Linked DNA regions of Oleidesulfovibrio alaskensis DSM 16109. The protein of the gene in region 1 binds, or shares a complex with, the protein of each later gene. Links are inferred from orthologs where the notes say so. Each region holds a gene or a part of one and is shown on either strand. Other genes may lie near its edges. The genes, in order: secA and secY.

Region 1 (15,217 bases):
CCCCATGCATTCCCCGTTCATCGACCGTATCGAAGTTGTGCAGCAGGGCCGCGTTCGCCGCAGCCGCCTGTACTACCTGCGCAACCTCAAGGGCAAAGCCGCCCGTATCAAGCCGCTCAAGACCTGGTAGTCATACGAAGCCGGAAAGGGGGCTGCTCTCGCACGCCCCCTTTTTTTTCGTGATCATCCGGGCACAGCCATGGCCGCACGCACAAAAAACGGCCTCACGGCCTCTGCTTCCGGCATGCAGTCTCTGCTGCCGCATACTCTGCCTCACGCTGACCCCGCCGGTCCGCGCGATTCTCTGTACCCTGCCTTTTTTACCGGCATAGACGAAGCCGGTCGCGGCTGTCTGGCCGGACCGGTGGTTGCTGCCGCTGTAATTCTGCCGCCCGCCGGTGCCCCTGCAGCGCCGCACATTGCCGCTGCCCTTTCCGGCCTTACCGACTCTAAAAAGCTTTCGGAAAAACGCCGCCTGACACTGGAACCGGCCATAAAGTCGTGCGCCGTGCGCTGGGGCGTAGGCGTGGTGTGGCCTCAGGTCATAGACCGCATCAACATTCTTCAGGCCACTTACCGCGCCATGAGTCTGGCGGTACGTCACCTGCGCGGCGGCGGCGCGGCAGCCAGCATGCCTGCCGGTCTTCCGCCTGTTTTTCTTGCCGTCGACGGCGACAAAACCATTCCCGGACAGGTGCTGCAGGCCGTCACCGGCCTCAGTGTGCCGCAGGAAGCCATAGTGGGCGGAGACGGCTGTGTCATGGCCATATCCGCCGCTTCGGTGCTGGCAAAAACATTTCGCGACAGACTGATGACGGCGCTGGACAAACGTTACTCCGGATATGGTTTCGCCACGCACAAAGGATACGGTACAGCGGCTCACATCGAGGCTATCCGCAGGCTAGGCCCCTGCCGCATGCACCGCCTGTCTTTTGCCAAAGTGAAACCGGCGGCCGCCCCGCATGCCGCCGACCAGAACACGCTATGGTAGCCCGCCGCGCCGCAGGCAGCTGTCCCGCGCACATTGCCGCGGGCCGTCTGGGTGAAGAAGCGGCCTGCGCCTATCTTGCCGCATCGGGCATGCGCATTTTGGCCCGCAACTGGCGCGCCGGACATCTGGAACTGGATATCATCGCACAGGACAACGGCACCATTGTGTTCGCCGAAGTGAAAACCCGTGCCGCTCGGGGGCTGGAGTCGCCTCACGAAGCCCTTACTCCGGCCAAACGCAGCAGGCTTGTCAGGGCTGCCGGTATGTGGCTGTCCAGCAACGATATGTGGGACCGCCCTTGCCGCTTTGACCTTGTTTGTGTAACCACAGAAGCACGCGCACCTGAGCCGGAGCAGATGTCGCTGCAGGCGGCCCGTGCCGCAGGAACCGCTCAGGCCCGCCGCGCCGCAGGTTCCGGACTGCCGGGCATACTGGGCAAAGCTGCATCGCGCCTGTTCGGCGCCGGTTCGCCGCAGCGTTCCCACCGTGCGGGCGGTGCACCGGATTCTCCGGAACAACTTTTACGCGTGGAGCATATTCCCCATGCCTTCGACCTCTCCGAGTCTCTGGGTGGTGGCGACGCCGCTTGGCAACCTTGGTGACTTTTCGCCCCGCGCACGCGAAGTGCTGGCAGCTGCCGACATGGTGCTGGCCGAAGACACCCGCAGAACGGCAGGACTGCTGCGCAACGCCGGTATAGAAGCCCGCCTTGTCAGCTGCCATGATCATAACGAGGAACAGCGCATTCCGGAAATGCTTGAAGCCATGCGCGCCGGCAGCACGCTGGCGCTGGTATCCGACGCAGGCACCCCGCTGTTCTCCGACCCCGGTTACAGGCTGGTAAGAGCAGCCCGCAAGGCAGGATTAACCGTCTCTGCCGTGCCCGGTCCCAGCGCTCCGCTCTGTGCGCTGGCTGCCAGCGGCATTGCGCCGCAGCCGTTCACCTTTCTGGGTTTTGCTCCGCGCAAACAGTCCGAGCAGCTCGCGTTCTTTGAAGAGTTTGCCCGCACCCCGTCGACGCTCATTTTCTTTGAACGCAAAAACAGACTGCGGACCACGCTGGAAACGGCTTACAACGCACTGGGCCCGAGGGAACTTTGCGTGGCAAGAGAATTGACCAAGGCCCATGAGGAGTTTATTCTCTGTCGTCTTGAAGAATTTCAGACCGTTCCGGACGATCTGCTGGGCGAAATAACAGTAATTGTCGGACCGCCCGAAAAAGAGCAGGCTCTCGACACGCAGGCTCTGCGTGCGCTTATCGAAGATGAGATGCGTCTGGGAGGCAAACCGCGTGAAGTCGCCCGCAGAACAGCGGACCGGGCTCCGGGCTGGAGCGTGAAAGAAATTTACGAAATCATGAAGGATTTACGGACCTGACCATGGCACTGGACGCACGAACCCTGCTACGCTGTTTTCTGCGCACCTACACAGTGGGGGCCGCATTCAACACGCGCGGCATGCAGAATATCGGGTTGGTGCATGCCATGGAACCCGGCCTTGCGGCCATATACCCCGATCCGGTAAAACGGCGCGAGGCCCGCAAAAAATATATCCGGCACTACAATACCCATCCTTTCTGGACACCGCTGCTGGTGGGTACGTTTCTTTCACTGGAAGCGGGCATAGCCGCGCAGACCTTCCCGCCGCAGATTCTGCGCAACCTGAAGGATACTACGGCCTATACCCTGTCAGCCATCGGCGACTCCGTTTTCGGAGGCACCATGCTGGTATCGTGGTCGCTGGCCACATGCAGTCTGCTGGTGGCGGGTTACCAGTCGGCGGCGTTTGCTCTGGGGCTTTTTCTGTTCACGGCGCTGCAGGCGTTCAAGCTGTTCACCTTCATCGCCGGACTGCGCGAAGGGCTTAAAGTGCTCAACCGGCTGCGCAACTGGAACCTGATAAACTGGGGTGAAAGGCTGAAGTCGGGTAATGCTGTGCTGGCGGCGGTGCTGCTGTGGCAGCTGTTTCCCGCGCATGACCGTCCGGCCCTGTGGGCTGCGGCATGCGCCGCGCTGGGACTGTTCGCCGCGCTGGTGGGCCGTCTGCACATGTCGCGCATGCTGCTGCTGTTTATTTTTACGGCTGTTATACTGGCACTGCCGTTCGCCACGGCGTATGTTCCCGTGGAGTGGCATCTTTTCTGGCAGCCCGCTGACTGACGCATACAACAAACGTTCCGGCACGGCCGGAAAACATATACGCATACAATGCTGGAGGAACCTCTCCCGTGCAGGAAGAGATTCGTGAAATAGAAGACGGACTGTGCCTCACTGTCCGCGTCGCCAATGATCAGGGGCTGCATGCACGCCCCGCCGCCAGACTGGTAAAGGAAGCTTCCCGCTTTACATCGCGCATAGTACTGGCATCAGGCGACGCGGAGGTGGACGCCAAATCCATTCTTGATATCCTGTCGCTGGCTGCGGCCAAAGGGACTGCGCTGGAGCTGCGAGCCAGCGGACCCGATGCGCGCGAAGCTCTGCGGCATCTTGCCGCAACATTTGCCAACCGCTTCCGCGAGGACACGTAATTGGCCCGTCTCATTCTTCACGGTATTCCGGTTTCCGCCGGCATATCCATAGGCAAAGCCTTTTTTGCATGGCGCGACAACATCAGCACGTTGCCGCGCGGCATTGTGACGCCCGGTGCGGCACAAAGCGAAGTGGAAAGGCTTGAATCCGCCGTGGAAGCCGTGCAGAACGAGCTCACACAGGCACGCAACAGGGTGCCCGCCGAACTCAAAGACCATGCGGCCATCATTGATTCGCACCTGCTCATTGCCGCCGACCCCAAGCTTATAAAAGACGCCGCCAGACGCATTCAGGAGCAGAACATCACTGCCGAATGGGCTCTGGAACAGGCCGTCGAAGCCATCGCTCTGGCGTTCAGCAGCATCGAGGATGACTATATCCGCGAGCGGGTGCAGGACGTGCGTGTGGTGGCCGACCGCATCAGCAAACGGCTCATGGGTGCTTCCGGCTGTCTCAAGCGTCCGCTGCAGGAGCGCATGGTGCTTATGGCGCACGATCTTGCTCCCGCGGATACCATGGAACTGCCGCTGGACAAAATCATGTCGTTTGCCACAAGCGAAGGCGGCAAAACGAGCCACACGGGCATTCTGGCCCGCAGCATGCTCATTCCCGCCGTGGTCGGCGTCAGCAATCTGGAAGAACACGTCAATGACGGAGATCTGGTCATCGTTGACGCACTGCGCGGCTTCATCATCGTCGATCCCAATGAAGACGAGCTGGCAGACTATACCGAACTCAAGTTCCAGTTTGAAGCCTACCAGAAAGCCCTGCACAAGGAATGCCGCCTGCCTGCGGAAACAGTGGACGGCTACCGCGTGGAAGTGGTCGCCAACATTGAGATGACCGAGGAAGTGGCACAGGTGCTGGACAGCGGCGGCGAAGGCGTGGGCCTGTACCGCACCGAATACGCATACCTCAGCCGCCCCGCGCTGCCCACGGAAGACCAGCTGTACGAAGAATACTCCGAGCTGGCGTCCATAATGGCACCGGGCAAGGTTATTTTCCGCACGCTGGATGTGGGCGCGGACAAAATGCTCACCGAGCAGACCCTCATGCGTGAACCCAATCCGGCACTGGGGCTGAGGGCCATTCGCTACTGCCTGCGCAATATCGATGTTTTCAAAACACAGCTGAGGGCCATTCTGCGGGCCAGTGTGCACGGCAACGTGGCGCTGATGTTTCCCATGATTTCGGGCCTGCAGGAGCTGCGGCAGGCCAAGGTGCTGCTCAACGAAGTGCGCATGGAACTGGACCGCGCGCGCCAGCCGTATAATCCCAACATGCCCGTGGGCATTATGATAGAGCTGCCCTCGGCCGTTCTCATAGCCGATTCACTGGCGCAGGAAGTGGATTTTTTCAGCATCGGCACCAACGACCTTATTCAGTACTCGCTGGGCATAGACAGGGGCAACAAGCATGTCTCGTACCTGTACCAGCCGCAGCATCCGGCCATTGTACGGTCCATCAAGTTTGTGGTAGACGCGGCTCACAGAGAAGGCATCGAGGTTTCCGTATGCGGCGAAGTGGCGGCAGACCCCTACTGCATACCCATTCTGCTGGGCATGCAGATTGACGCCATTTCCATCGCCCCGCAGTCTATCCCCGGCATCAAGCGCATTATCCGCCGCACCAACATGGAAGAGTGCAAGACATTGCTCAACGAAGTGCTGCGCACCGCCACTGTGGCCCGCATCAACCGCGTGGTCAAAGACACAATATTCAAACAGTTTCCGGAAGAGCTCACCTTCTATTCGTCACTTATCGATCATGACGACTAACGGAAATTGCAGATACCGGAACACACTATGACGAAAAAAAAATCATCGGGCGGCGCTCTCATTGCCCAGAATAAAAAAGCGCGCCATCTTTACGAGCTGCTCGAATTTTTCGAGGCAGGCATTGCGCTGGCAGGCACGGAAGTTAAAAGCCTTCGTGCCGGACAGGTTTCGTTCACTGACAGTTATGTCACCATTCACAACAACGAGGCGTGGATAGTGGGCATGCACATAGCGCCCTATGCCAATGCGGGCTATGTGCAGCATGACCCCGACCGTGACCGCAAACTGCTGCTGCACGCGCGCGAAATAGACACGCTGCGCGCCCGTGTGGAACAAAAAGGCCTGACAGTGGTACCCGTGAAGCTGTATTTCAAAAATTCACGCGTAAAGCTGGAAATTGCCGTGGGACGCGGCAAAAAGCTGCACGACAAACGTCAGGACATCAAACAGCGTGACGTGGAACGCGAAACCCGCAGAGAAATCATGCGTCATTGATACCGCAGGAAACACCGCGCGTCAGGTGCGGTGTTTCCTTTTTTCCGCGCCGGTGCAGCCACCGGCGTAACCTCTTGCCGCCCCATGCCAGCCTGCGCGCCGGACCATCCAGATGACACGCACCACGCACCAGCACCAACACCAACGTTTTCTCAGCGACCTTTTTCCCCAAGGCGACTGCCTGTTCCGCCCCGAGGAACTGTTTGTTTTCGGCATGGACGCCAGCAGGCTGGATGCCCGCCCCATGGCGGTTGTCAGACCGCGTGAAGCGCGACAGATAGCCGAACTGCTGCAATATGCACAGACAGAACGCATTCCCGTGTATCCGAGAGCACGCGCCACAAACGTGGTGGGCGCCTGTGTTCCCGCCGACCCGCGCCGCACCGGTACGCAGGAACCACAGGGCATTGTGGTGTCCACCCTGCTTATGGACAGCATCATCGATATCTCGCCTGACGACTTTGTAGCCGTGGTGCAGCCCGGCGTCATCACCCGCGACCTTCAGCAGAATGTGGAACGGCAGGGGCTGTTTTATCCGCCGGATCCCGCCAGTCTGAACATTTCCACCATCGGGGGCAACGTCGCCACCTGTGCGGGCGGCATGCGCGCCCTCAAGTACGGCGTAACCCGCGAATATGTACTGGGCATGGAAGCAGCCCTGCCGGGCGGACGCATGCTGCGCACAGGCGGGCGGTGTCATAAAAACGTAGTGGGCCTCGACCTGGTGCGCCTGATGACCGGCAGCGAAGGGACGCTGGGTATCATGACCGAAATAACCCTGAAGCTGCTGCCCCTGCCCGAGGCCACTGCGTCGCTGCTGGCCGGTTTTTCCGGCATGGAACAGGCGGTACAGGCTATACGCAATGTGTTCCGCGCCGGCATGCTGCCCGCCGCGCTGGAATTCATGGGGCCGGAAACGCTGGACTGTCTGGCTTTGCGGCGCACGCCCCCATGGCCCGGCAATGTCCGTGCCGCCCTGCTTTTCCGGCTGGACGGCACCAGCGGAGCTTTGAAAGCGGAACGCCGCAGACTGGAATCAGTCCTGCAGTCCGACGCGGATTGCACACCCGTCTGGCAGGCCGCAGGCAGCGGCCCGCAGGAAGAAGAACCTCTGTGGGAAATACGCCGCGGCATCAATCCCGCATCGTACCTTGCGGCGCCGGACAAAATCAGCGACGATGTGACCGTGCCCCGGGGCATGCTGCTGCCCGCCCTCACAGACATTGCGGCCACAGGCAGAAAGCACGGCCTGACCATACTTACATTCGGTCATGTGGGTGACGGCAACATCCATGTGAACATCATGCACGACAAATCCCTGCCCGGCGTGCGGGAAAAAGCAGTGGCAGCCAAAAAAGAAATTATGAATACCGTGCTTTCCATGGGCGGCACCCTGTCCGGCGAACACGGCGTGGGGCTTACAAAGGCCCCGTACATCGACAACCAGCTGTCGCCTGTGGAACGGCAACTGATGGCGGGCATAAAGGCATCCTTTGATCCCGAAGGCATCATGAATCCCGGCAAAGCCTACTGACCCCCGCGGGCAGACAGGCACCGGCACCACTCTGGAGCAGCCATGACAGCCGTATGGAGCATTTTGCGCCGCAGCATTATACCGCTTGCCTTCACCGCAGCCCTGTGCGTGGTGCTGACGGGCTGCATTACGTCTTCCGGCACGCTGCCGCTAAAGGCAGACGGCACCTACGAGCAGGAAATCGTGGACGACGCCGTCAGCACGCTGCACCTTTTTCTGGGGCCGGATGCGCCCGGTTCGGTCCAGCTGTATCTGGAAAAAGCCAGAGGGCTGCTCATTATTCCCTCGCTGGTCAACGGCGGGTTTATACTGGGTGTACGCGGCGGCACCGGCCTGCTTTTTGCCAAGGGCCCTGCAGGAGACTGGAGCCCGCCTGTATTCATGAATATCACCGGCGCCAGCTGGGGGTTTCAGGCAGGTGCGCAACAGGCGGCCATCATCATGGCATTTATGACCGACAAAGCCCTGCAGGGAGCGCTGCACGACAACGGTTCCGCGGGTCTGCAGGTTGCCGTGGCCGCAGGCCCCACCGGTACGGGTGACGAATACTCCACCCTCACACGCTTTCAACGCGATGAAGTTTTTTATGCCGCCATGAACAAGGGGTTCTATTTCGGCGGCACCGTGCAGGTTGCCTCGCTGGCACCCCGCGGCCCCATGAACAGTGCCTATTACGGACCACGCGCCACGCCGGAAGACATTCTCTTTGCCCGCTCGGCGGACAATCCCGGCGTCCGGCGGCTGGTCACCGAACTGAACAACGCCACATACGGTCTGGATACCCCACAGTAATGTCACACCCCCATCCCGCCCGGGACTGCATCCTCTGCGGACGCTGTCTTGATGTCTGTCCCGTTTTTCTTGTTTCCGGCAAGGAAGAGCTTTCGCCCAAAGCCAAACATCAGCTTATGGCCGCGCTGCGCAGCAACCCGCAACTGCTCGAAGCCCTGCCGGCGCGTCTGCTGGCAGACAAATGCGTTTCGTGCGGCCGCTGCGAAAAAGCCTGTCCTCAGGGCCTTTCCGTGCCCGCGGCACTGGGCGCCCTGCGTGCCGAACATGCAGGATGGCCACAGTGGCTGTGGCAACGCTGGATAAACGGCGGTAACATTCTGTGGCCGGCCATGGCCACGCTGGGACGCATGGCCCCCCGACTGCCGGCCCCGGCGGCCGCACGCCCGTTGATGGAAAAACTGGCGGCCATGCACGACACCCCGCCGCAACCCTGGTTCCGCATGACGGCTCCCGCGGCCGGAACACAGCCGCCCCTGCGGCCGGTCATGCTGTTTTCCGGCTGTACCGCGCGGCGTATACGTCCGCGCTGGAGCAGCAAAGCAACCGCCCTGCTGGAACTGGCCGGTATACGTCCGCAGCCGGAGACCGCTTTCACCTGCTGCGGTGCCACACTGGAACACGCCGGCCTGCCCGATGCCGCGCGGCAGGCCCGTCATGCCAATATAACGGCTTGGCACAACGCGGGCAGGCCGCTGCTTGTCACATTTTGCGCCACCTGTGCCCACGGTCTGCACGGGTATGCCCGGCATGAAGAGCTGTGGCACGAAACACCGCCGGATTCAGCCGCCCTATGGACACAGTCCGTGGTGCCGCTGTCCGTTTTTCTGCAAAAATTTCCGGTGCAGGTGCTGGATACCGCTCCGGAATGGTTCCGTTATCACCAGCCATGCCACGCCCCCGCACAACACGACCCCGATGCGGCCCTGCTGTACGCCATGGCCGCGCAAACGCCTGCCGCAGCAGCGCACGGCAGACGCATACGTCCGGCGGGCATGACCACACGCCAGTGCTGCGGTATGGGCGGAGTAATGCAGCTTGCCGCCCCTTCGCTGTGCGGCATGGTCAATGCAGCCTGCTGGCAGGCGCTGGACAGCCTGTGCCCCGCGCAGGACAACGCCTGCCCTCCGCCGGTGGTAACGGGATGCTCCGGCTGTACCCTGCAGCTGAGCGGTACCGCGCCGGAACATGTCGCCGTACATCACTGGCTTGATGTCCTGACGGTCTGAAAGGCTGCGGTCCGCTTGCCGCAGCACCGCACCGGCAGACCCTGAAAACGTGACGGCGAAGTCCGGAGATAGTTCCGCAACCGCCTGCCCGCCCGCTGCCGCACGTCAGCGGCATCCGGTCAGGCGGTGTGACTCTGCCTGTGTACGCGCACCGTGGCGGCCGGCTGCCCGAAATATTTTGCAGAAGCGGGCACAGATACATTGACCGGACCATCCTGAAACGCTTCAGATAACAGCCCCCGCCCGGAGATTTTTCTGTTTTCCGTTCCGGCCTGTCTTCCGGTGTTCAAACCATACGGGGGCGCCTTCCGGCGCTGCATGTCCCCCTCCCGTACGCTGTTGTGCACTTTTTTTTCATGTATCCCGTATGTACCCGTCCGTTCAGCAATTACAGCCCCATGGCGTTGCAGTCGTTTTTCAAGATTACATCTTGTTGTGTAAATACAGGATATCAGACGTAACGCAAAAGACATACTGCGTTGCTTGACACACTACAGCAAAAGACTACTGTGTAATAAGATGGCACTTCAGCCCCCGGAAGGCCTTCGACCATATCCGGAACAAGGAGCACACCGACATCAGGTACAACCGGAAGGAGCCCCCCATGAAAAAACAACCTGTTCCCCCCGTTTCGCCCCCCGCTGTATCCGGCGACGATGCTGCTGTCGTCGTCAGTCTGCTGCACCCCGAAAACACCGCACCGCAGCCCGCCAGTCCCTGCACAGGGCAGTTGCCTGTCATTACGCCTGTCATCACGCCTGCCGAAGCCGCAGGCGCAGGCGTTGCAGCACGCCGCCGCGACCGGTTTACCCTCATCCACCCCGCGCGCAGTTCGCGCCAGCAGGCCGTCGTAAACAGCGTCTACGGCGAAGGTCCGGACGTTCCGGATTACGACGATGACACCCGTGCCGAGCTTGCAACGGTTTTCGCACCGCACAATGCGGCACACAAACAGAGAAAATCAGCTCCGTTCCGTCTGTCGCGCAACCGCGGCACAGCACCCCGCCAGTCCGGCAGTTAAGCCGCTGCAACACACTTTACAGCCCGCCGCGCGCCCGCAGGCTGCGGCTGCCTGCTGCAGACACAAAGGCAGCCCGCAGCACGTCCGGCGCAGCCTTCTGCCTTCACTGGGCCATAACGGTGCATGTCACGCACAAATGCGCAGCATGCGGCCCCGCCGCAATGTGTCAGCAAGAGCAGTACCGGAGCTTGACGCGGAACGTTGCGTTCTTATCCTGTTTCAATTACCAATTTCTGGTTCGGCAAAAGTCCGCCCGCTGTCCCCTGTCACATTCCTGCCAGATGCGCCCATGCCGGGTGCCCCAAGCAGGTACCGGCGGAACGCGGCTTTGCCATTGTCCGGCAGCCGGCTGCCGCTGTGCTGTGTGCCCGTCACACAGACGTAACCAAAAGCGTGCACCATGCGCCGAATACATACATCCGCCCGGGAGACAGAATGCTCGGTTCCATTGTCAAAAAAGTCTTCGGTTCCAAAAACGACCGTTATCTCAAATCGCTGAACCACTACCTGAAAGAAATCAACGCGCTGGAAGAAAACATCGCCACCATGCCGGACGAGGCCATATCCGCCCGTATGGCTGAGCTGCGCGCCGAAGTGCAGCAGGGCACGTCACTTGACAGCATTCTGCCCGAGGTGTTTGCCATGGTGCGCGAAGCAGGCAAACGCGTGCTGGGAATGCGCCATTACGACGTGCAGATGGTCGGCGGCATAGCCCTGCATTCCGGCAAAATAGCCGAAATGCGTACCGGTGAAGGTAAAACCCTTGTGGCCACGCTGCCCGCGGCTCTCAATGCGCTGACCGGCAAAGGTGTGCACCTGATCACCGTAAACGACTATCTGGCCCGCCGCGACGCCGAGTGGATGGGTAAAATCTACAATTTTCTCGGGCTCAGCGTGGGAGTCATAGTTCACGGGCTTAACGATGAAGAACGCCGGGCGGCTTATGCCTCGGACATCACCTACGGCACAAACAACGAGTTCGGCTTCGATTACCTGCGCGACAACATGAAGTTCTACAAAGAACAGCTTGTCCAGCGCCCCCATCATTTCGCCATTGTCGACGAAGTTGACTCCATTCTTATTGACGAAGCCCGTACGCCGCTGATCATTTCCGGCCCGTCCGATGAATCCACGGGGCTGTACCGCCGCGTCAACGACATCATTCCGCGCCTGAAACGCGATACACACTACACCGTGGACGAAAAGGCCCGCGCTGCGGCCCTGACCGATGAAGGCGTGCAGGAAGCCGAAAAACTGCTCGGGCTGGACAACCTGTACGACCCGCAGAACATTTCCTTCCAGCACCACATTCTGCAGGCGCTCAAGGCACACAGCATATTCACGCGCGATGTGGACTACATCGTAAAAGACGATCAGGTCGTCATTGTTGACGAATTCACCGGTCGACTGATGCCCGGACGCCGCTTTTCAGACGGACTGCATCAGGCGCTGGAGGCCAAGGAAGGCGTAAAGGTGGAAGCCGAAAACCAGACGCTGGCATCCATCACCTTCCAGAACTACTTCCGCATGTATGAAAAACTGTCGGGCATGACAGGCACGGCAGACACCGAAGCTGTGGAATTCCAGCAGATATATGATCTGGAAGTGGTCAATATTCCCACCAACAAACCCATGATACGTAAAGACCAGCCCGATTCCATATACAGAACGCGGCCTGAAAAATTCAACGCCATCGTGGAAGAAATAGCCAGACTGCACCACAAGGGACAACCTGTGCTGGTGGGCACCATATCCATTGAAACATCCGAGCTTATCGCCGGCATGCTGAAGAAAAAAGGCGTGCCGCACAATGTGCTGAACGCCAAACAACACGAAAAAGAAGCAGAAATCGTGGCAGAAGCAGGTCAGGCGGGCAAAGTGACCATTGCCACCAACATGGCGGGCCGCGGTACCGACATAGTGCTGGGTGAAGGTGTGCCCCAGCTGGGCGGCCTGTACATTCTGGGTACGGAACGTCACGAATCACGGCGCATAGACAACCAGCTGCGCGGCCGTTCCGGCCGTCAGGGCGATCCCGGCGAAACACGCTTTTTCCTTTCGCTGGAAGATGACCTGCTGCGTCTTTTCGGCTCTGACCGCATAGCCGGGCTTATGGAAAGACTGGGCATGCAGGAAGGCGAACCCATCGAAAACAAAATGGTTTCACGCGCCATAGAAAACGCCCAGAAACGTGTCGAAGGACACAACTTTGAAATACGCAAGACCCTGCTCGATTATGACAACGTCATGAACCAGCAGCGCGAGGTCATATACAGCCTGCGCCGCGATACCATGATGGAAGACGATCTTGAACCTTCGGTCCATGAGTTTCTCGACGATATCATCGAGGACATCTACGCACCGCTGGAGCAGACCAAAGGCAAAGCCCTCGACGAAGAGACCCATGCGGCCATCGCCGCCCGGCTTGAAGAAACCTTTTTCCTTTCACGCGTGTACCCCGAATTCGCACTCAAGGGTTCGGAACAGCAGGAAAAGCTTCCGGAATTGCCTTCCGCGGCAGATGTGAAGAAAGCGGTGGAAAGCATGCTGGAAAAACTCAAACGCGATGCAGGGCCGGTATACGGCGACATCCTGCGCTATTTCCTGCTTGAAGAGCTGGACCGCAACTGGAAAGAACACCTGCTGAACATGGACCACCTGCGCGACGGCATCGGCCTGCGCGGGTACGGTCAGCGCGACCCCAAGCAGGAGTATAAGCGCGAAGGCTTTTCACTTTTCCAGAACATGCTCTGGAGCATCAAGGAAAGCGTTTTCCGTGCGCTCACCCGCCTGCGGCTGCAGCGGGTGGAAGAAGCCGCCGATCCGGCAGAACAGCCCGAAGCCGCGGGTCTGCAGGAAGCAAAAGCCACAGAACTGCGCCACAAAGAACAACCCGCCGAGCTGTCATATTCCGGCGGTGATGAGGACGGCGCAAAAACCCCTTCGCGGCGCAACGCCCCGAAAGTCGGCCGTAATGATCCGTGCCCGTGCGGCAGCGGCAAAAAATATAAAAAATGCTGCGGGGCCTGATCGCCCGACAAACACGGCGGCAGACACACTGCCGACACATTCTGCCGGTATACAGACACAACCGGCGCTCAGCGGTGCCAGCCGCGGTACATGCCTGACAAACGGACCACACAGGGCGGGGGAAATTCTCCCGCCCTTTTTTACGGCGCGGTGCACTGCACAGCCTGCGGCCGCTTGCGCAGCACCGGCTTATGGGGCAATGTACCGGTCTATTATATCATCTCCAGTGCCACGGCAGACGGCGGTGCAGCCACCTGTGCCTGCGGCACATCAGCAAAGGCCGGAATAATGACCGATATCAAAGGATTTTCATTTGCCGCGGTTCCTGCGGGTTTCAAAGCCCCCGACAGGCTCGACCTGGCCCTTATTGTCAGCGACCGCCCCGCATGTGCGGCCGGGGTTTTCACAACCAACCTCTTCAAGGCAGCTCCGGTGATTGTGGCCATGGAAGCGGCTGCCGGCGGGCAGGCCCGCGCCATTGTCATCAACTCCGGGCAGGCAAACGCATGCACCGGTGCAGAAGGTCTTGCCAACTGCCGCAGGACGCTGGAAATGATTTCCGCCGCCACCGGCATTGAAGCGTCTGAAATCCTGCCCGCCTCCACGGGAGTGATCGGACAGCAGCTGAAAATGGACCTGTGGCAGCAGGCTGTGCCGCAACTGGCGGCCGGACTCGGTTCCTGCGGGCTGGATGATTTTGCGCGCGCCATAATGACCACGGACAGCTTTCCCAAAACAGCCACAGCCAGTCTTTCTCTGCAGGGCGGGCAGGTGCATCTGGCCGGCGTATGCAAGGGTGCGGGCATGATATGCCCCAACATGGCCACCATGCTTGCCGTCCTGCTGTGCGATGCGCAGGTACCTGTCCATGTCTGGCAGCAGATGTTCCGCGATGCTGTGGCACAGTCATTCAACCGTGTTACCGTGGACGGCGACACATCCACCAACGATACGGTGTTCGGGCTGGCCAACGGGGCTTCCGGCGTGGAAGTACTGCCCGAAGAACTGCCCCTGCTGCAGCAGGCTGTCACTGCGCTCATGGGTGATCTGGCGTATATGCTGGTGCAGGACGGCGAAGGTGCCACCAAAGTACTGCGTATTGCCGTTACCGGCGCTGCAGATGACACAGATGCCGAAAAAGCGGCGCGCACGGTGGGACATTCACAGCTGGTAAAAACCGCCTTCTACGGCAAAGACGCCAACTGGGGCCGCATCGTGGCAGCGCTGGGCCGCTCCGGAGCGGCATTCGACCCCGCACAGGTAAGCGTAAGCATATGCGGCGTGACCATATTCGCAGACGGTGCCCCCACCCCTGTGGACGCAGACGCTCTGCTGAAAGAACCGCTGGAACGTACCGACATAAGCGTGGACATCGTCCTCGGTCAGGGCAAAGGGACCTATACCCTGCTGGCTTCTGACCTTTCTCACGAATATGTCAGCATCAATGCCGACTATCGTTCGTGACAGTGCGGCGCCCCGTTGCGCGATGGACCGGCTGCTTCAGGATTTTTTCTAAAAAAAGTACCCGTTCGCTTGACATGCCAGCCGCCATTGGGTAGACACAGGCCCTCGCGCATTCAGGTTATTCCAGAACGCGCCTACGAAGTATCGAAAGCTCCGGTGAGGTGTCCGAGTTGGCCGAAGGAGCTCGCCTGCTAAGCGAGTATACGGTGTAGAGCCGTATCGAGAGTTCAAATCTCTCCCTCACCGCCATATCAAAGAAAAGCAGCATGTTAGCTAAAAACGACATGCTGCTTTTCTCTTTTTATCTACTTTTCACTTCGTCAGTGGCACCCAAAATGGCACCCGTTTGCCAACGTTT
Region 2 (14,889 bases), on another replicon or contig:
AAAGACTTGCCCGGTGTACGTTACCATATTGTTCGTGGTACTCTGGATACTGCCGGCGTGCAGGATCGCCGCCAGGGACGTTCCAAGTACGGCGCCAAGCGTCCGAAGTAGCGAAGGGAGTTTTTCATGCCTCGTAAAGGACCTATCCCCAGACGTGAAGTTCTGCCCGATCCGGTGTATAACAGCCGGCTCGCTGCCCGCTTCGTCAACCGCATGATGGTTGACGGCAAAAAGGGCGCTGCAGAAAAGATTTTTTATAAATCTCTTGAAGTGCTGCAGGAAAAGACCGGCGAAGATGCAATCAAGGCCTTTGAAAAGGCTGTTGATAACGTAAAGCCCTTCGTCGAAGTCAAATCCCGCCGCGTCGGCGGTGCCACCTATCAGGTGCCCGTCGAAGTGCGTTCCGACCGTCAGGTGTCTCTGGCTATCCGCTGGCTCATCACCTACGCACGCGCACGTGGAGAAAAAGGCATGGTAGGACGCCTGTCCGGCGAACTGCTTGATGCTTTCAACAACCGCGGCGGTGCCGTGAAGAAGAAGGACGACACCCATCGTATGGCTGAAGCCAACAAGGCTTTCGCTCATTTCCGTTGGTAACGTCCGAGGATTAGTCACGTGTCCAGAAAAGTAGCCATACCCCAGCAGCGCAATATCGGTATCATGGCCCACATTGATGCGGGAAAAACCACGACTACCGAGCGCATCCTTTTCTACACCGGTGTGTCTCACAAAATAGGTGAAACGCACGAAGGTCAGGCAACCATGGACTGGATGGAGCAGGAGCAGGAGCGTGGTATCACCATCACCTCCGCAGCTACCACCTGCTTCTGGAAGGATTGTCGAATCAACATCATCGACACCCCCGGTCACGTGGACTTCACCATTGAAGTCGAGCGCGCGCTGCGCGTTCTGGACGGCGCTGTAGCCGTGTTCGACGCCGTTGCCGGTGTCGAGCCTCAGTCTGAAACCGTTTGGCGTCAGGCTGACCGCTACAAGGTTCCGCGCATCTGCTTCGTCAACAAGATGGACCGCATGGGTGCCAACTTCTTCCGTTGCGTGGATATGATCCGCGACCGGCTGAAGGCAAAGCCCCTTGCGCTTCAGGTTCCCATCGGCAGTGAAGACGAATTCCAGGGCATCGTCGATCTCGTCACCGGAAAGGCTGTTGTTTTCGACAAAGCCTCCAAGGGTGCCGAGTTCGCCGTGACCGGCGTTCCTGCCGAGCTTCAGGACCAGTTCGACGTTATGCGTCTTGAACTGATCGAGGCAGTGGCTGAAGAAGATGACGCGCTGATGGAAAAATACCTCGGCGGCGAAGAGCTGACCGAAGAAGAAATCCACAGCGCCATCCGCAGGGCCACCATCGCCAGAACCGCAGTGCCGGTTCTGTGCGGCTCCGCTTTCCGCAACATGGGCGTTCAGCCCCTGCTTGATGCGGTGGTGGAGTACCTGCCTTCGCCTGTTGACATCGAACAGATGGTCGGTGCCAACCCTGACAACGAAGAGGAAAAGATCGTCTGCCCCTGCAAAGACGAAGAGCCGCTTGCCGCCCTGGTGTTCAAGCTGGCATCTGACCCCTACATCGGTCACCTTTCCTTTATCCGCATCTACTCCGGTTTCATTGAAGCCGGTATGACCGTGTATAATGCCAACACCGGCAAGAAAGAACGCATCGGCCGCCTGCTGAAGATGCACGCCAACAAGCGTGAAGAAATCAAGTGGGCCGGCGCCGGCGATATCGTTGCCGCTGTGGGTCTCAAGCAGGTTTCCACCGGTGACACCATCTGCGAGATAAACCGTCCGGTCGTTCTTGAGTCTCTTGACATCCCCGAGCCTGTTATCGAGGTTGCCATCGAGCCCAAGACCAAAGCTGACCGCGATGCGCTTTCCGCAGCTCTGGCCAAGCTGGCAAAGGAAGACCCGTCCTTCCGCGTGAAGGGCGATGATGAAACCAACCAGACCCTGATCGCCGGTATGGGCGAACTGCACCTCGACATCATCGTTGACCGTCTCACCCGTGAGTTCAGCGTCAACGCCAACGTCGGCAAGCCGCAGGTTGCCTACCGCGAAACCATCAGCAAGGAAACCAAGGTCGACCACAAGTACGCCAAGCAGTCCGGCGGACGTGGACAGTACGGCCATGTCGTGATCGAGGTCGAACCCAACCCTGAAAAGGGCTACCTGTTCGAGAACAAGATCACCGGCGGTGTTATTCCCAAGGAATACATCCCTGCTGTTGACAAGGGTATTCAGGATGCGCTGAAAAGCGGCGTTCTGGCCGGCTACCCCATGGTGGACGTCAAGGTTGCTCTGGTGTTCGGCTCGTACCACGAAGTCGACTCGTCGGAACAGGCCTTCTACGTTGCCGGTTCCATGGCAGTGAAAGAAGCTGCACGCAAGGCTTCGCCCGTGCTGCTCGAGCCTGTCATGGACGTTGAAGTTGTGACTCCCGAAGAATACCTCGGCGACGTCATGGGCGACCTGAACGGCCGCCGCGGCAAGATCCAGAGCATGGATTCCCGCGCTGGTGCACAGGTTATCCGCTGTCACGTGCCGCTGAGCGAAATGTTCGGTTATGCTACCGACCTGCGTTCGCGCACTCAGGGGCGTGCCAACTTCACCATGCAGTTCGACCATTATGAGCGCGTTCCCGCCAACCTTGCCGAAGAACTTACCAAGAGTAAGTCCGGCGAATAAGCTGGCTGAATATGCTTATCCGGCGCCCCGCTTTTGCGGGGCGCTTTTTTTTGCAGAAAATAAAAAAAGAAGGTTGACGGGAAGGGCACACCTCTATATAAGAACACCTCGCTTGATGTGGTTGTTTTCACCGCACAGGCAGTAGACTTCCCCGCAAGGGGTTTAAAGGGCGGATTGAGTCCGTCCTGCTGCTCATTCAGTCTGCGGACTGAAGCTTGACATTTGCAGGCGTTACTGAATGCCTAATTAAATGTCTTGCCGTTCCAGCCGATGCGGTATTCGGCTGTAAGGTACTGTACATAAAATTTTTCCGGAGCCTTATGGTTCCTGTTTAGTAACCCTGCGGACCACCTGTCCGTCTGCGCAAGCAGATGGAAAACAGGCTGGCGACAACGTGGGCGATCTTCGCGCGAAAGCGGCGGAGCAGAGCAACAGAGGTGCCAGTCTGGCCCACCGTTTTATCTCTCTCCCCCATTTATACTGTTCCGCGAAGAAAGTTCACGACTCCGTTCTCTGCGTAAAGAGAGCGTTGTCGACCTACGTGTTTGTCCTGTGTTTACAGCGCATGCTTTTTCCCCGCTGCATGTCTTGTAAATCCGGACAAAGCGCCACCGTAAGTGAGGAACTCTGTCGCCGCACCGCGCTCGCCGCGGTATGAGGCACCGGATGGTCCCGGGCTCCTCAGAGGCAAGGGTGTCGATTCCCAGATCATGGAGTAGTTAACAATGACGACAGTTAGCAGTGATCGTATCAGGATTAAGCTTAAAGCTTACGATTACCGCATCCTGGATAAGGCTGTGGCTGAAATCGTAGATACGGCGCGCAACACGGGCGCTGGTGTGGCCGGACCGATTCCGCTGCCCACCAACATCCACAAGTTTACGGTAAACCGAAGCGTCCATGTGGACAAAAAGTCCCGCGAACAGTTTGAAATGCGCATCCACAAGCGGCTCATGGATATCCTCGAGCCTACTCAGCAGACCGTGGACGCTTTGGGGAAACTGAGTCTCCCCGCAGGCGTGGACGTGGAAATCAAACTCTAGCGAGAGGTAGTCATGGCTGAGAAGATGGGAATCCTGGGTCGCAAGATCGGCATGACCCGCATTTTCGCCAATGATGGCAGTGCGGTGGCTGTGACCGTGATTCAAGCTGGTCCCTGTCCTGTAATTCAGGTCAAGGATGCGGCCAAGGATGGATATAACGCCGTTCAGATCGGTTTTGAAGAGGCCAAAGAAAAGCACGTAAACAAGCCCGCCCGTGGTCACATGGACAAGGCTGGTCGCGGTTTGTTCCGCGTGCTGCGCGAGATTCGTCTCGAAGCTCCTGCTGAGCAAAAAGTCGGCGACGACTTGACCGTGGGTCTTTTTACCCCCGGCGAATTTGTGAAGGTGACCGGCACCAGCATTGGTAAAGGTTTCGCCGGCGTGATGAAGCGCTGGAACTTCGGCGGCATGCCTGCAAGCCACGGTCACGAGGCTGTGCACCGCTCGCCCGGTTCCATCGGTCACGCCACCTTCCCCGGCAAGGTTTGGAAGAACAAGAAGATGGCCGGCCATATGGGTGCCCGTCAGGTTACTGTAAAGAGCCTGCAGATCATCGAAGTCCGCGCGGAAGACAACCTGATCCTGGTCAAAGGCCCCGTGCCCGGTCCCAAGAACGGCCTGGTCATGGTCCGCAAGCAGTAAAAAAGAGGATAATCACATGGCTGTGGTTAAAGTATACGATCAGGACAAGAAGGAGACGGGTGAACTCACTCTGGCTCCCGAGGTGTTCGAGGTCGAGGTCCGGCCGGAGATCCTGAACCTTGTTGTACGCGCACAGCGCGCGGCAAAGCGCGCCGGAACTCATTCGGTGAAGACGCGTTCGACCATTTCCGGCGGCGGTGCCAAGCCCTGGCGTCAGAAAGGTACCGGTCGCGCCCGTTCGGGCAGCAACCGTTCTCCGGTCTGGCGTGGTGGTGCGGTTGTCTTCGGTCCCCAGCCCCGCGACTATTCCTTCAAGGTTAACAAGAAGGTTCGCAAGCTGGCTCTGAAGATGGCTCTGAGCTCCCGTCTGGCTGAAGAAAACCTGATGGTTGTCAAGGGCATTGAGCTTCCTGAAGTGAAGACCAAGCACATGGTGAAGGTTGCCGGCGCACTGGGCCTGGGTAAGGCTCTCGTCGTCACCCCCGAAATGGATGACAAGCTGGTGCTCAGCGCCCGCAACATCCCCGGGATCACCCTGATGACCCCCGAGCAGCTCAGCGTTTTCGAAATTCTGAAGCACGCCCAGCTGGTTCTTCTTGAAGGGGCTGTTGAGCCTGTTCAGGAACGACTGAAGTAAGAGGAAGGGTGTCATGGATTATACGCAGATTCTTATTAAGCCTCTGGTTTCCGAAAAGGCCACCTTTGTGAAGGAATCTTCCGAACAGGTTGTCTTCTTTGTGAATCCCCGGGCCAACAAGATAGAGATCAAAAAAGCCGTCGAGTCGGTTTTCAACGTCAAAGTGGCGGGTGTCAATGTTGTTACCCGCAAGCCGCAGGCCCGCACCAAACACGGACGTGTGACGGGGCAGACTGCCGGTTACAAGAAGGCGTATGTTACCCTCGCACCCGGCGAAAAGATCGATTTCTTCGAGGGAGTGTAAACAATGGCTGTTCGCAAGCTTAAACCTACTTCTCCTGGGCGCCGCTTTCAGACCGTTTCCTCTTTCGAGGAGATTACCCGTAGCACGCCCGAGCGCAGCCTTACTGAAGGCCTGACCAAAAAGAGCGGTAGAAACTGCTACGGCCGCGTGACTTCTCGTCGTCGCGGTGGCGGGCACAAGCGTCTTTACCGTATCATCGACTTCCGTCGCGACAAGGTCGGCGTGCCGGCTAAAGTGGCTCATGTCGAATACGATCCCAACCGTTCCGCACGTATTGCACTGCTGCACTACTCGGATGGTGAAAAGCGCTACATTCTGGCTCCTCTCGGTGTGAAGCAGGGTGACGTGGTTGTGGCCGGCGATTCCGTGGATATCAAGCCCGGTAACGCAATGGCTCTGTCCCGTGTTCCTGTGGGTACCATCGTGCACAACATCGAACTGTACCCCGGCAAGGGCGGACAGTTCTGCCGTGCCGCCGGAACCTATGCCCAGCTGGTCGCCAAGGAAGGCAACTACGCACTGCTGCGTATGCCCTCCGGCGAAGTGCGCAAGGTGCTGGTCACCTGCTGCGCCACCATCGGCCAGGTTGGCAATCTTGATCACGAGAAGATCTCGTACGGTAAGGCAGGTCGCAGCCGCTGGCTGGGTCGCCGTCCCAAGGTTCGCGGTGTTGCCATGAACCCGATCGATCACCCGCTTGGCGGTGGTGAGGGCAGAAGCTCCGGCGGACGTCATCCTGTGACTCCGTGGGGTATTCCCACCAAGGGCTTCAAGACCCGCGACAAGAAGAAGGCCTCTTCCAAGCTTATCATCAAGCGTCGTGGCCAGAAGTAGGAGTAGAGAATGCCTAGATCTCTGAAAAAAGGTCCGTTTATTGACGACCACGTGATGAAGAAAGTGGAGAAGGCGCAGGAATCCGGTGACCGTCGTGTTATCAAAACCTGGTCCCGCCGTTCCACGATCTCTCCCGAAATGGTTGGTCTGACCTTTGCGGTGCATAACGGGCGTAAGTTCATTCCCGTGTTTGTTACCGAAAACATGGTCGGCCATAAGCTTGGCGAGTTTTCGCCCACCCGTACCTACTACGGCCATGCTGCCGACAAGAAGAGCAAGGCCAAGCGCTAGGTAGGTGAATAGATATGCAAGCTAAAGCAACTGCTAAATTCGTTCGCGTGTCTCCGCGCAAAGCGCGCCTGGTTGCCCAGAACGTGAAGGGCAAACCTGTAGAAGACGCTATGAACATCCTGCGTTTCACCCCTCAGAAGGCCGGTGGCCTTATTTTCAAGGTGATGCATTCCGCTCTTGCCAACGCCGAGCAGCTGCCCGGCATCGATGTTGACGCAATGGTGGTAAAGCAGGTGATCATCAACGAAGGCCCTACCTGGAAGCGCTTCCTGCCCCGTTCTATGGGCCGGGCTAACCGCATTTTGAAGCGTACCAGCCACATCACGGTCATTCTTGAGGAAAGTTAGGATACGTTATGGGACAGAAAGTACATCCCTTCGGTTTCCGGCTGGGGTACAACAAGAACTGGCAGTCCCGCTGGTTCAGCAAGAAGGAATACGCTTCCTTCGTGTTTGAGGATCATAACATCCGCAAGTATGTTAAGAAGACCCTGTACCACGCCGGCCTGTCCAAAATTGAAATTGAACGCGCCGGTGGCAAGGTTCGCCTTATCCTCAGCACGGCCCGCCCCGGTATCGTTATCGGCCGCAAGGGCGTTGAGATTGAGAAACTTCGCGCAGATCTTCGTCGTAAGTTCAGCCGCGAATTCTCCATCGAGGTAAACGAAATCCGTCGCCCCGAAACTGACGCACAGCTTGTGGCAGAAAACATCGCCATGCAGCTCGAACGTCGCGTTGCTTTCCGTCGCGCCATGAAGCGCACGGTGAGCATGTCTCGCAAGTTTGGTGCCGAAGGCATCAAGGTTGCCTGTGCCGGTCGTCTGGCCGGGGCTGAAATTGCCCGTTCGGAATGGTACCGCGATGGCCGTGTGCCTTTGCAGACCCTCCGTGCCGACATTGACTACGGTTATGCCGAAGCGCATACGACCTACGGCATTATCGGCGTCAAGGTATGGATCTTCAAGGGTGAAATCCTGGACAACGAGGTAGAACAGTAATGTTGACTCCTAAAAAGGTTAAATTCCGTAAGCGTCAGAAAGGACGGCTTAAGGGTGACGCCCTCAAGGGTAACAATGTTGCTTTCGGAGAAATCGGCCTTAAGGTTCTGGAGCACGGCAAGCTGACCAGCCAGCAGATTGAAGCTGCTCGTGTGGCTGCCATGCGTCACATCAAGCGTGGCGGAAAGATGTGGATTCGCATCTTCCCCGACCAGCCTTACACCGCCAAGCCTCTTGAAACCCGTCAGGGTAAAGGTAAAGGCGCTCCGGTGGGTTGGTACGCTCCTGTGAAGCCCGGCCGTGTACTTTACGAAATCAAAGGGGTAAACCTTGAGCTGGCTCGCGAGGCTCTGACCCGCGCCGCTCATAAGCTCCCCGTGAAGACCACGATCGTAGTTAGGGAGGGCCTCTAGAATGAAGGCCGCTGAACTGAGAAAGCTGAGCATTGACGAGCTGAAGGACAAGCTTGCCGAAACCAGAAAGGAACTGTTCGATCTGCGTTTCAAGCATGCAACGGCGCAGCTGGAAAAGACTGCCGAAATCCCTGCGGCAAAGCACAACGTTGCTCGCATCCTCACGATTCTGAAGGAAAAGGGAGCATAACATGTCCGAAGCTATTGAAAACAGAAACGGCAGAGCTCTCGTCGGTGTGGTTGTAAGCGACAAGAACGATAAGACCATTGTTGTTCGCGTCGAAACCTTGGTGAAGCATCCCCTGCTGAAGAAGTACATTCGTCGCAGGAAGAAATTCACCGCTCACGATCCCAACAATGAATGCAAAGTTGGCGACAAGGTGAAGATCATCGAGTTTCGTCCGGTTAGCCGGAACAAACGGTGGCATCTGGTCTCCATCCTTGAAAAGGCGGTTTAGGGGTAAGCCATGATCCAGGTAGAATCTGCTCTGCAAGTGGCGGATAACTCCGGTGCCAAAAAAGTTGCCTGCATCAAGGTGCTGGGCGGCTCTAAGCGCCGTTACGCTTCCGTCGGCGACGTCATCGTCGTATCCGTGAAGGAGGCCCTGCCTCACTCCAAGGTGAAAAAGGGCGATGTCATGAAGGCGGTTGTCGTTCGTACTGCCAAGGAAATCCGTCGTAACGACGGCTCCTACATCAAGTTCGATACCAACGCTGCCGTACTGCTGAACAAGCAGGGCGAGCCCGTCGGCACCCGTATCTTCGGTCCCGTTGCACGTGAACTGCGCGCACGGAACTACATGAAGATTGTGTCTCTGGCCCCTGAAGTTCTGTAGGAGATACCAATGAAACAGTTTCGTATTCGTAAAGACGATAAAGTGATGGTCATCTCCGGCAAGGATAAGGGCAAGATCGGCAAGGTCTTGAAAGTTCTTCGCAAGAAGGACCGCGTCCTGGTCGAGAAGGTGAACGTTGCCAAAAGGCACATGCGGGCTAATCCTTACCTGCAGCAGCCCGGTGGCATCGTCGACAAGGAGATGCCCATCCACATCTCCAATGTAAAGGTGATGTGCGACGCGTGCGCCAAGGCCACAACGGTCGGCTATCGGTACACCGAAGACGGTAAAAAAGTTCGCTTTTGTAAAAAGTGCAACGAAATCATCGATTAAGGTGGATAACGATGACGCGTCTCCAAAATATATATCGTGAACAAGTGGCGCCGGTGCTGCAGAAAGAGTTCAACTACAAGAGCTCTATGCAGTTGCCGAAACTGGAGAAGATCTCCCTTAACATCGGCCTTGGCGAAGCCAGCCAGAACCAGAAGCTTCTGGAAGAGGCCGTGAAAGAACTGACCGCAATCGCTGGGCAGAAGGCCGTGATCACTCGCGCCAAAAAGTCCATCGCTTCGTTCAAGCTGCGTGAAGGCATGCCCATCGGCTGCCGCGTGACTCTTCGCGGTGATTCCATGTGGGACTTCCTTGACAAGCTCATGAACTTCGCGCTTCCGCGCGTGCGTGACTTCCGGGGGATTGCTGACCGTGGCTTCGACGGCCGTGGTAACTTCACCCTTGGAATTAAGGAACACACCATCTTCCCCGAGCTGGAAGTTGACCGTGTTGACAACCCCAAGGGCATGAACATCACCATCGTGACCAGTGCCAAGACTGACAAAGAAGGCAAGTTCCTGCTTGATAAGCTGGGCATGCCCTTCAAGAAGTAAGGAGTTACGGCAGTGTCTCGTACTAGTCTGGAAGTAAAGGCTAAGCGCAAGCCCAAATTCAGCGCTCGTGCTTACAACCGTTGTCCCATCTGCGGCCGTCCGCGCGGCTACATGCGTAAGTTCGGCATTTGCCGTATCTGCTTCCGCAATATGTCGCTGCGCGGCGAACTGCCCGGTGTCCGTAAATCGAGCTGGTAAGTCGCCAAGGAGTTAATAATGCTGACTGATCCTATTGCAGATATGCTTACGCGTATCCGCAACGCACACTTGGCCCTGCATAAGGAAGTGAGTGTGCCGCGCTCGAAGATGAAGGAGGCTCTTGCAGCCATCCTCAAAGAAGAAGGTTACATCACCGACTTCAAGATGGAAGAATCCTCCATCGTTATTGAACTGAAATACTTCAAGGGCAAGCCGGTTATCTCCGGCCTGAAGCGTATCAGCAAGTCCGGCCGCCGCGTTTATGTCGGTTCCACCGACATTCCCCGCGTGCAGAATGGTCTTGGCATATGCATTCTCTCCACTTCCAGTGGAGTCCTTGAAGGCACCAACGCTCGCAGCAAGAATGTGGGCGGCGAACTTTTGTGTGAAATCTGGTAGCAGGTGCAGTCATGTCTCGAATCGGAAAACAGCCTATCCCCGTTCCTTCCGGCGTGGAAGTGAAGCTGGGAGCAGACGTTGTAGAGGTTAAGGGCCCCAAAGGCAGCCTGACCACGCCGGTTTCGCCCCTGCTCAAATATGAGATTCAGGACGGCTCTGTGGTTATCACCAGAGTCGAAGAAACCAAAAAGGCATCCGCCCAGCACGGCCTTCGCCGTACCCTTCTTGCAAACTGCATCGAAGGTGTCTCCAAGGGATTCAGCAAAGTCCTTGAAGTCAACGGTGTCGGTTACAAGGTCGCCGTTAAAGGCAACAACATCGAGCTTGCTCTCGGTTTCTCCCACCCGGTGGTCATTGAACTGCCCAAGGGTATCGAAGCCGCAGCCGCAGGAAACAAGCTGACCATCAGCGGTTTCGACAAGCAGCTCGTTGGTGAAGTTGCTGCCAACATTCGCCGTGTACGTCCGCCCGAACCCTACAAGGGCAAGGGTGTTAAATATGAACACGAGCAGATTCGCCGTAAGGCCGGCAAGTCCGGCGGCAAAAAGTAGTAGGCAGGTAAGACCATGAAGTTGACCAAGAATGAATCCAGAATGCGCCGTAAAATCCGCATCCGCAAAAAGGTTTCCGGTAACGGCGCTCGTCCCCGTCTGGTGGTTTACAGGTCCAACCTGCATATCTACGCCCAGCTGGTTGACGACCAGACCGGAACCACCCTTGCCGCCACTTCTACCCTGGCTCTTGGCAAGCAGAACGGCAACGCCTTGCGCCTGACCGTCGATAACGCTTCGCTGGTCGGTAAGGAAATTGCCAAGCTGGCCAAGGAGAAGAACATCGAGCGCGTCGTATTTGACCGCAACGGCTACATCTATCACGGCCGCATCAAGGCTGTCGCCGACGGCGCCCGTGAAGCTGGCCTGGAATTCTAACAGGTAGTAGGAACTGGCATGGAACAGAACGAATTCGGCTTGATTGAGAAGATCGTCGATCTCAACCGAGTTGCCAAGGTTGTGAAGGGCGGCCGTCGTTTCAGCTTCAGCGCCCTGGTAGTCGTTGGTGACGGCAACGGGTCCGTAGGCTTCGGCATGGGTAAAGCCCAGGAAGTGCCCGAGGCTCTGCGCAAGGCGACCGAACGCGCTAAAAAAGGTATGGTGCAGGTTCCCCTGGTGGACGGCACCCTGCCGTATGAAGTGCTTGGTGCCTTCGGCGCCGGACGGGTGCTTCTGAAGCCCGCTTCCAAGGGTACCGGTATCATCGCCGGTGGCGCAGTGCGCGCCATCATGGAAGCTGTCGGCATTCACGACGTGCTTGCCAAGGCCATCGGCACCAACAACCCGCACAATGTGCTCCGCGCTACCATGGCAGGTCTGACCTCGCTGCGCAGTGCGGAATATGTGAGCCAGCTGCGCGGAAAGAAACTGGAAGCGCCCAGAAAGTAAGGAATCGGCTCATGATCAAGGTAAAACTCGTCCGCAGCCGGATCGGCTGCAACCCCAACCAGCGTCGTACCCTCGACGCTCTGGGGCTGCGCAAGATCCGTCAGGAAAAGACGTTTGAGGACAATGCCGTTGTACGCGGCATGATCGCCAAGGTTGTGCATCTCGTCGAGGTAACGGAATAATGAGACTCCACGAACTGTATCCGTTCGATGAAGAACGTAAACAGAGGAAACGCGTGGGCCGTGGCTCCGGTTCCGGCTGGGGATGTACCTCCGGCAAAGGTAACAAGGGCCAGAACGCTCGCTCTGGTGGTGGTGTCCGCCCCGGTTTCGAAGGCGGCCAGATGCCCCTGCAGCGCAGACTGCCCAAGCGCGGTTTCAAAAACTACCTTTTCAAGGCTCGTTACGAAGTGATCAATCTCGGTCAGCTCGTTGGCGCCTTTGAAGGCAAGACTGAAATCACCCTGGACGACATCTACGCACGCGGGCTTGCCCGTGCCGGCGCAGCTGTCAAGGTTCTGGGCAACGGCGAATGCAATGTCGCCGTAAAAGTGGAAGCGCACAAGTTCAGTGCTTCTGCTGTTGAAAAGATCCAAAAAGCCGGTGGCGAAGCCAAGGCACTGGAAGGTTAGCCGTGGCTTTGAGTGGTGTAGAAAATCTGGCGCGTCTGCCTGAGCTTAAGAAAAAGCTTTTGTGGACCTTCTTGTTGCTGGCCGCATACCGCATCGGAATTCACGTTCCTGTGCCCGGGGTGGACTCTGCAGCTTTGGCAGACTTCTTTGCCAGTGTTCAGAACACCCTTTTCGGCCTCTTTGACATGTTCTCCGGGGGCGGACTTCGCAATCTGTCGATTTTCGCCCTCGGCATCATGCCCTACATCTCCGCCTCCATCATCATCCAGCTTCTGCAGGTCGTAAGCCCTGAGCTGAAGCGGATGGCCAAGGAGGAGGGCGCTGCGGGACGCAAGAAAATCACGCAGTACACCCGTTACGGTACCGTACTGATCGCCGTGATTCAGGGCTTCGGCATTGCCATGAGCCTTGAGAGCATGCAGAGCCCGACAGGGGCGTCTCTGGTACTGGCGCCCGGCTGGGGTTTCCGACTCACCACCATTCTAACTCTCACCACAGGCACTGTGCTTATCATGTGGCTGGGTGAGCAAATAACCGAAAAGGGACTTGGCAACGGTATATCGCTGGTCATCTTTTCGGGCATCGTCGCCGGACTGCCCGGCGGCCTGATGAAGACCATCCGCCTGATCGGCACGGGTGATCTGAGCATTTTCATGGTGCTCATACTGCTTGTGTTCATGGCGGCTGTTCTTGCTTTCATCGTGTTTATGGAGCGTGGCCAGCGCAGGATTCCCATCCATTACGCCAAGCGCCAGATGGGCCGTAAGATGTATGGCGGCCAGACTTCGCATCTTCCTTTGCGGGTCAATACCGCCGGTGTCATTCCGCCCATTTTCGCATCCAGTCTTCTGCTTTTTCCCGCCACCGTGGCCAGTTTTTCCTCGGTTGAGTGGCTGCAGACGGCTGCTGCGTATTTTGCTCCTCACACGTTGCTGTACAATGTAGTCTTTGTGGCTCTGATTATTTTCTTTGCGTTTTTCTATACTGCGATCATTTTTGATCCCAAAGATATCGCGGAAAACCTGAAAAATCAGGGCGGCTTTGTTCCCGGGATACGTCCCGGCGTAAAGACCAGAGAATACATTGACAAAGTGCTTACCCGCATCACGGTGTGGGGTGCACTGTATATTGCCGCAATATGTGTTCTGCCCATGGTTCTTATCGCCAATATGAACGTTCCGTTCTATTTTGGCGGAACCGGGCTGCTGATTGTCGTCGGGGTTGCCATGGACTTCATGTCCCAGGTGGAATCCCATCTGATCTCCCGACAGTACGAAGGCCTCATGAACAAGGCCCGTATCAAGGGAAGGCGCTGACGGTGAAAAAGTATCGCGGTATCTTTCTCAAAAACGAGAAAGAGATAGGCTTCATGCGTGAAGCCAACCGGATTGTGGCTACAATTCTTGATGTCCTGGGCGAGAATGTTCGCCCAGGCGTCAAGACTTTGTACTTTGAAGAGCTTGCTCAGGACCTGTGCCGTAAGCACAATGTCCGTCCTGCATTTCAGGGGTACGGGGGCTTTCCCTTTGCTCTTTGCTGCTCGGTCAACGAAGAGGTCGTTCACGGCTTTCCTTCCGAGCGGGTATTGAAAGAAGGCGATATTGTCAGCTTTGACATGGGTGTCATTTACGAAGGCTTCTACGGAGATTCGGCCAGAACGTATGCCGTAGGCGAGGTTCCGGACGAAACGGCCCGTCTTCTCAAGGTGACTCAGGAGTCGCTGATGAAAGGCATTGAAAAGGCCTTGTCGGGTAACAACCTGTACGACATTTCCGCCGCTGTTCAGCAGCATGTGGAAAATGCCGGTTTTCAGGTGGTCCGGCGCTTTGTAGGGCACGGAATTGGACGCAAGCTGCATGAAAAGCCCGAAATTCCGAACTTTGTACCGTTCGGCCTTCCCGGCGTACCTTTGCGCCCCGGCATGGTGCTTGCTATCGAGCCCATGGTGACGGCGGGAACGTATGAAGTGGAGGTGTTGTCCGACAACTGGACAGCGGTGACAAAGGACAGGAAGCTTTCGGCGCATTTCGAGCATAGCGTTGCCATTACCTCCGACGGCCCGGTAATCCTGAGTCAGGCGTAACCGGATACGTTTGTAAGTATAAGGGTTGACTCAGACAGGACGCAGTGATACTTAACCGCGTTCTGGGTCTGTTTTTACCCAGGCACGTTGTTGCACTAAAGGTCCAAATACGGAGACTAAAATGAAAGTCAGGCCTTCTGTGAAGAAAGTATGCCCCAAATGCAAGGTCATCCGACGCAAGGGCGTTTTGAGAGTGATCTGCGAAAACCCCAGGCACAAGCAGCGCCAGGGATAATCGAACAGGAGTTCGACTGTGGCCAGAATTGCTGGAGTTGATCTGCCCCGTGGCAAGAGGGTTGATATCGCGCTGACCTACATCTATGGCGTCGGTCGCGCTACTGCCCTGGAGATTCTTGATACCACCGGTGTTGACTGGACTCGTAACATTGACGACCTGTCTGCCGACGAAGTGAACGAAATCCGTAAGGAAATCGAACAGAATCACAAGGTTGAAGGCGATCTCCGCCGTGAAATATCTAGCAACATCAAGCGTCTGATGGACATCGGCTGCCACCGCGGCCTGCGTCATCGTCGCGGGTTGCCTGCTAGAGGTCAGCGTAC

Evidence for each region.
Region 2: the proteins of secA (region 1) and secY are in contact, whole or in part, in a crystal structure (PDB 3DIN), measured with the Thermotoga maritima proteins. The link is inferred for Oleidesulfovibrio alaskensis DSM 16109 from one-to-one orthologs. Residues at the interface, in WP_004082002.1 of Thermotoga maritima: Glu261, Ala262, Arg263, Lys300, Ala301, Arg302, Thr303, Ile304, Ile305, Leu323, Tyr324, Asp325, Pro326, Val329, Ser330, Tyr333, Ile336, Lys340, Phe345, Val349, Glu363, Phe364, Tyr374, Ser375, Gly376, Gly377, Glu393, Ile395, Thr482, Ser483; in WP_004081795.1 of Thermotoga maritima: Glu108, Gly109, Glu110, Glu111, Ala236, Glu237, Arg238, Arg239, Ile240, Thr241, Ile242, Gln243, Tyr244, Ala245, Arg246, Arg247, Val248, Thr249, Gly250, Arg251, Arg252, Val253, Tyr254, Gly256, Ala257, Ser258, Thr259, Tyr260, Leu261, Pro262.

The regions. Positions count from the first base shown.
Region 1 is NZ_AXWQ01000014.1:622-15,838, reverse strand. Bases 10,428-13,597 are described here. They hold secA (preprotein translocase subunit SecA), read left to right. Parts: upstream 10,428-10,800; coding sequence 10,801-13,395; downstream 13,396-13,597. Outside these bases: rplS (50S ribosomal protein L19), read left to right, coding at 1-130; H586_RS0109220 (ribonuclease HII), read left to right, coding at 200-991; rsmI (16S rRNA (cytidine(1402)-2'-O)-methyltransferase), read left to right, coding at 1,535-2,368; H586_RS0109205 (PTS system mannose/fructose/sorbose family transporter subunit IID), read left to right, coding at 2,371-3,150; H586_RS0109200 (HPr family phosphocarrier protein), read left to right, coding at 3,219-3,518; ptsP (phosphoenolpyruvate--protein phosphotransferase), read left to right, coding at 3,519-5,297; SsrA-binding protein SmpB, read left to right, coding at 5,325-5,792; H586_RS0109185 (FAD-binding oxidoreductase), read left to right, coding at 5,905-7,326; H586_RS0109180 (lipid-binding SYLF domain-containing protein), read left to right, coding at 7,369-8,118; H586_RS0109175 ((Fe-S)-binding protein), read left to right, coding at 8,118-9,344; H586_RS0109165 (hypothetical protein), read left to right, coding at 9,949-10,365; bifunctional glutamate N-acetyltransferase/amino-acid acetyltransferase ArgJ, read left to right, coding at 13,681-14,859. UniProt on the Escherichia coli protein: Required for protein export, interacts with the SecYEG preprotein conducting channel.
Region 2 is NZ_AXWQ01000004.1:230,929-245,817, reverse strand. What follows is about bases 11,563-14,404. They hold secY (preprotein translocase subunit SecY), read left to right. Parts: upstream 11,563-12,247; coding sequence 12,248-13,561; downstream 13,562-14,404. Other genes in these bases: map (type I methionyl aminopeptidase), read left to right, coding at 13,564-14,328; rplO (50S ribosomal protein L15), read left to right, coding at 11,796-12,245; rpmD (50S ribosomal protein L30), read left to right, coding at 11,626-11,796; rpsE (30S ribosomal protein S5), read left to right, coding at 11,563-11,614. Also shown: rpsL (30S ribosomal protein S12), read left to right, coding at 1-111; rpsG (30S ribosomal protein S7), read left to right, coding at 127-597; fusA (elongation factor G), read left to right, coding at 616-2,697; rpsJ (30S ribosomal protein S10), read left to right, coding at 3,423-3,740; rplC (50S ribosomal protein L3), read left to right, coding at 3,753-4,382; rplD (50S ribosomal protein L4), read left to right, coding at 4,399-5,019; rplW (50S ribosomal protein L23), read left to right, coding at 5,033-5,323; rplB (50S ribosomal protein L2), read left to right, coding at 5,327-6,157; rpsS (30S ribosomal protein S19), read left to right, coding at 6,167-6,448; rplV (50S ribosomal protein L22), read left to right, coding at 6,463-6,795; rpsC (30S ribosomal protein S3), read left to right, coding at 6,804-7,445; rplP (50S ribosomal protein L16), read left to right, coding at 7,445-7,858; rpmC (50S ribosomal protein L29), read left to right, coding at 7,860-8,048; rpsQ (30S ribosomal protein S17), read left to right, coding at 8,050-8,316; rplN (50S ribosomal protein L14), read left to right, coding at 8,326-8,694; rplX (50S ribosomal protein L24), read left to right, coding at 8,704-9,027; and 8 more genes. UniProt on the Escherichia coli protein: The central subunit of the protein translocation channel SecYEG. Consists of two halves formed by TMs 1-5 and 6-10.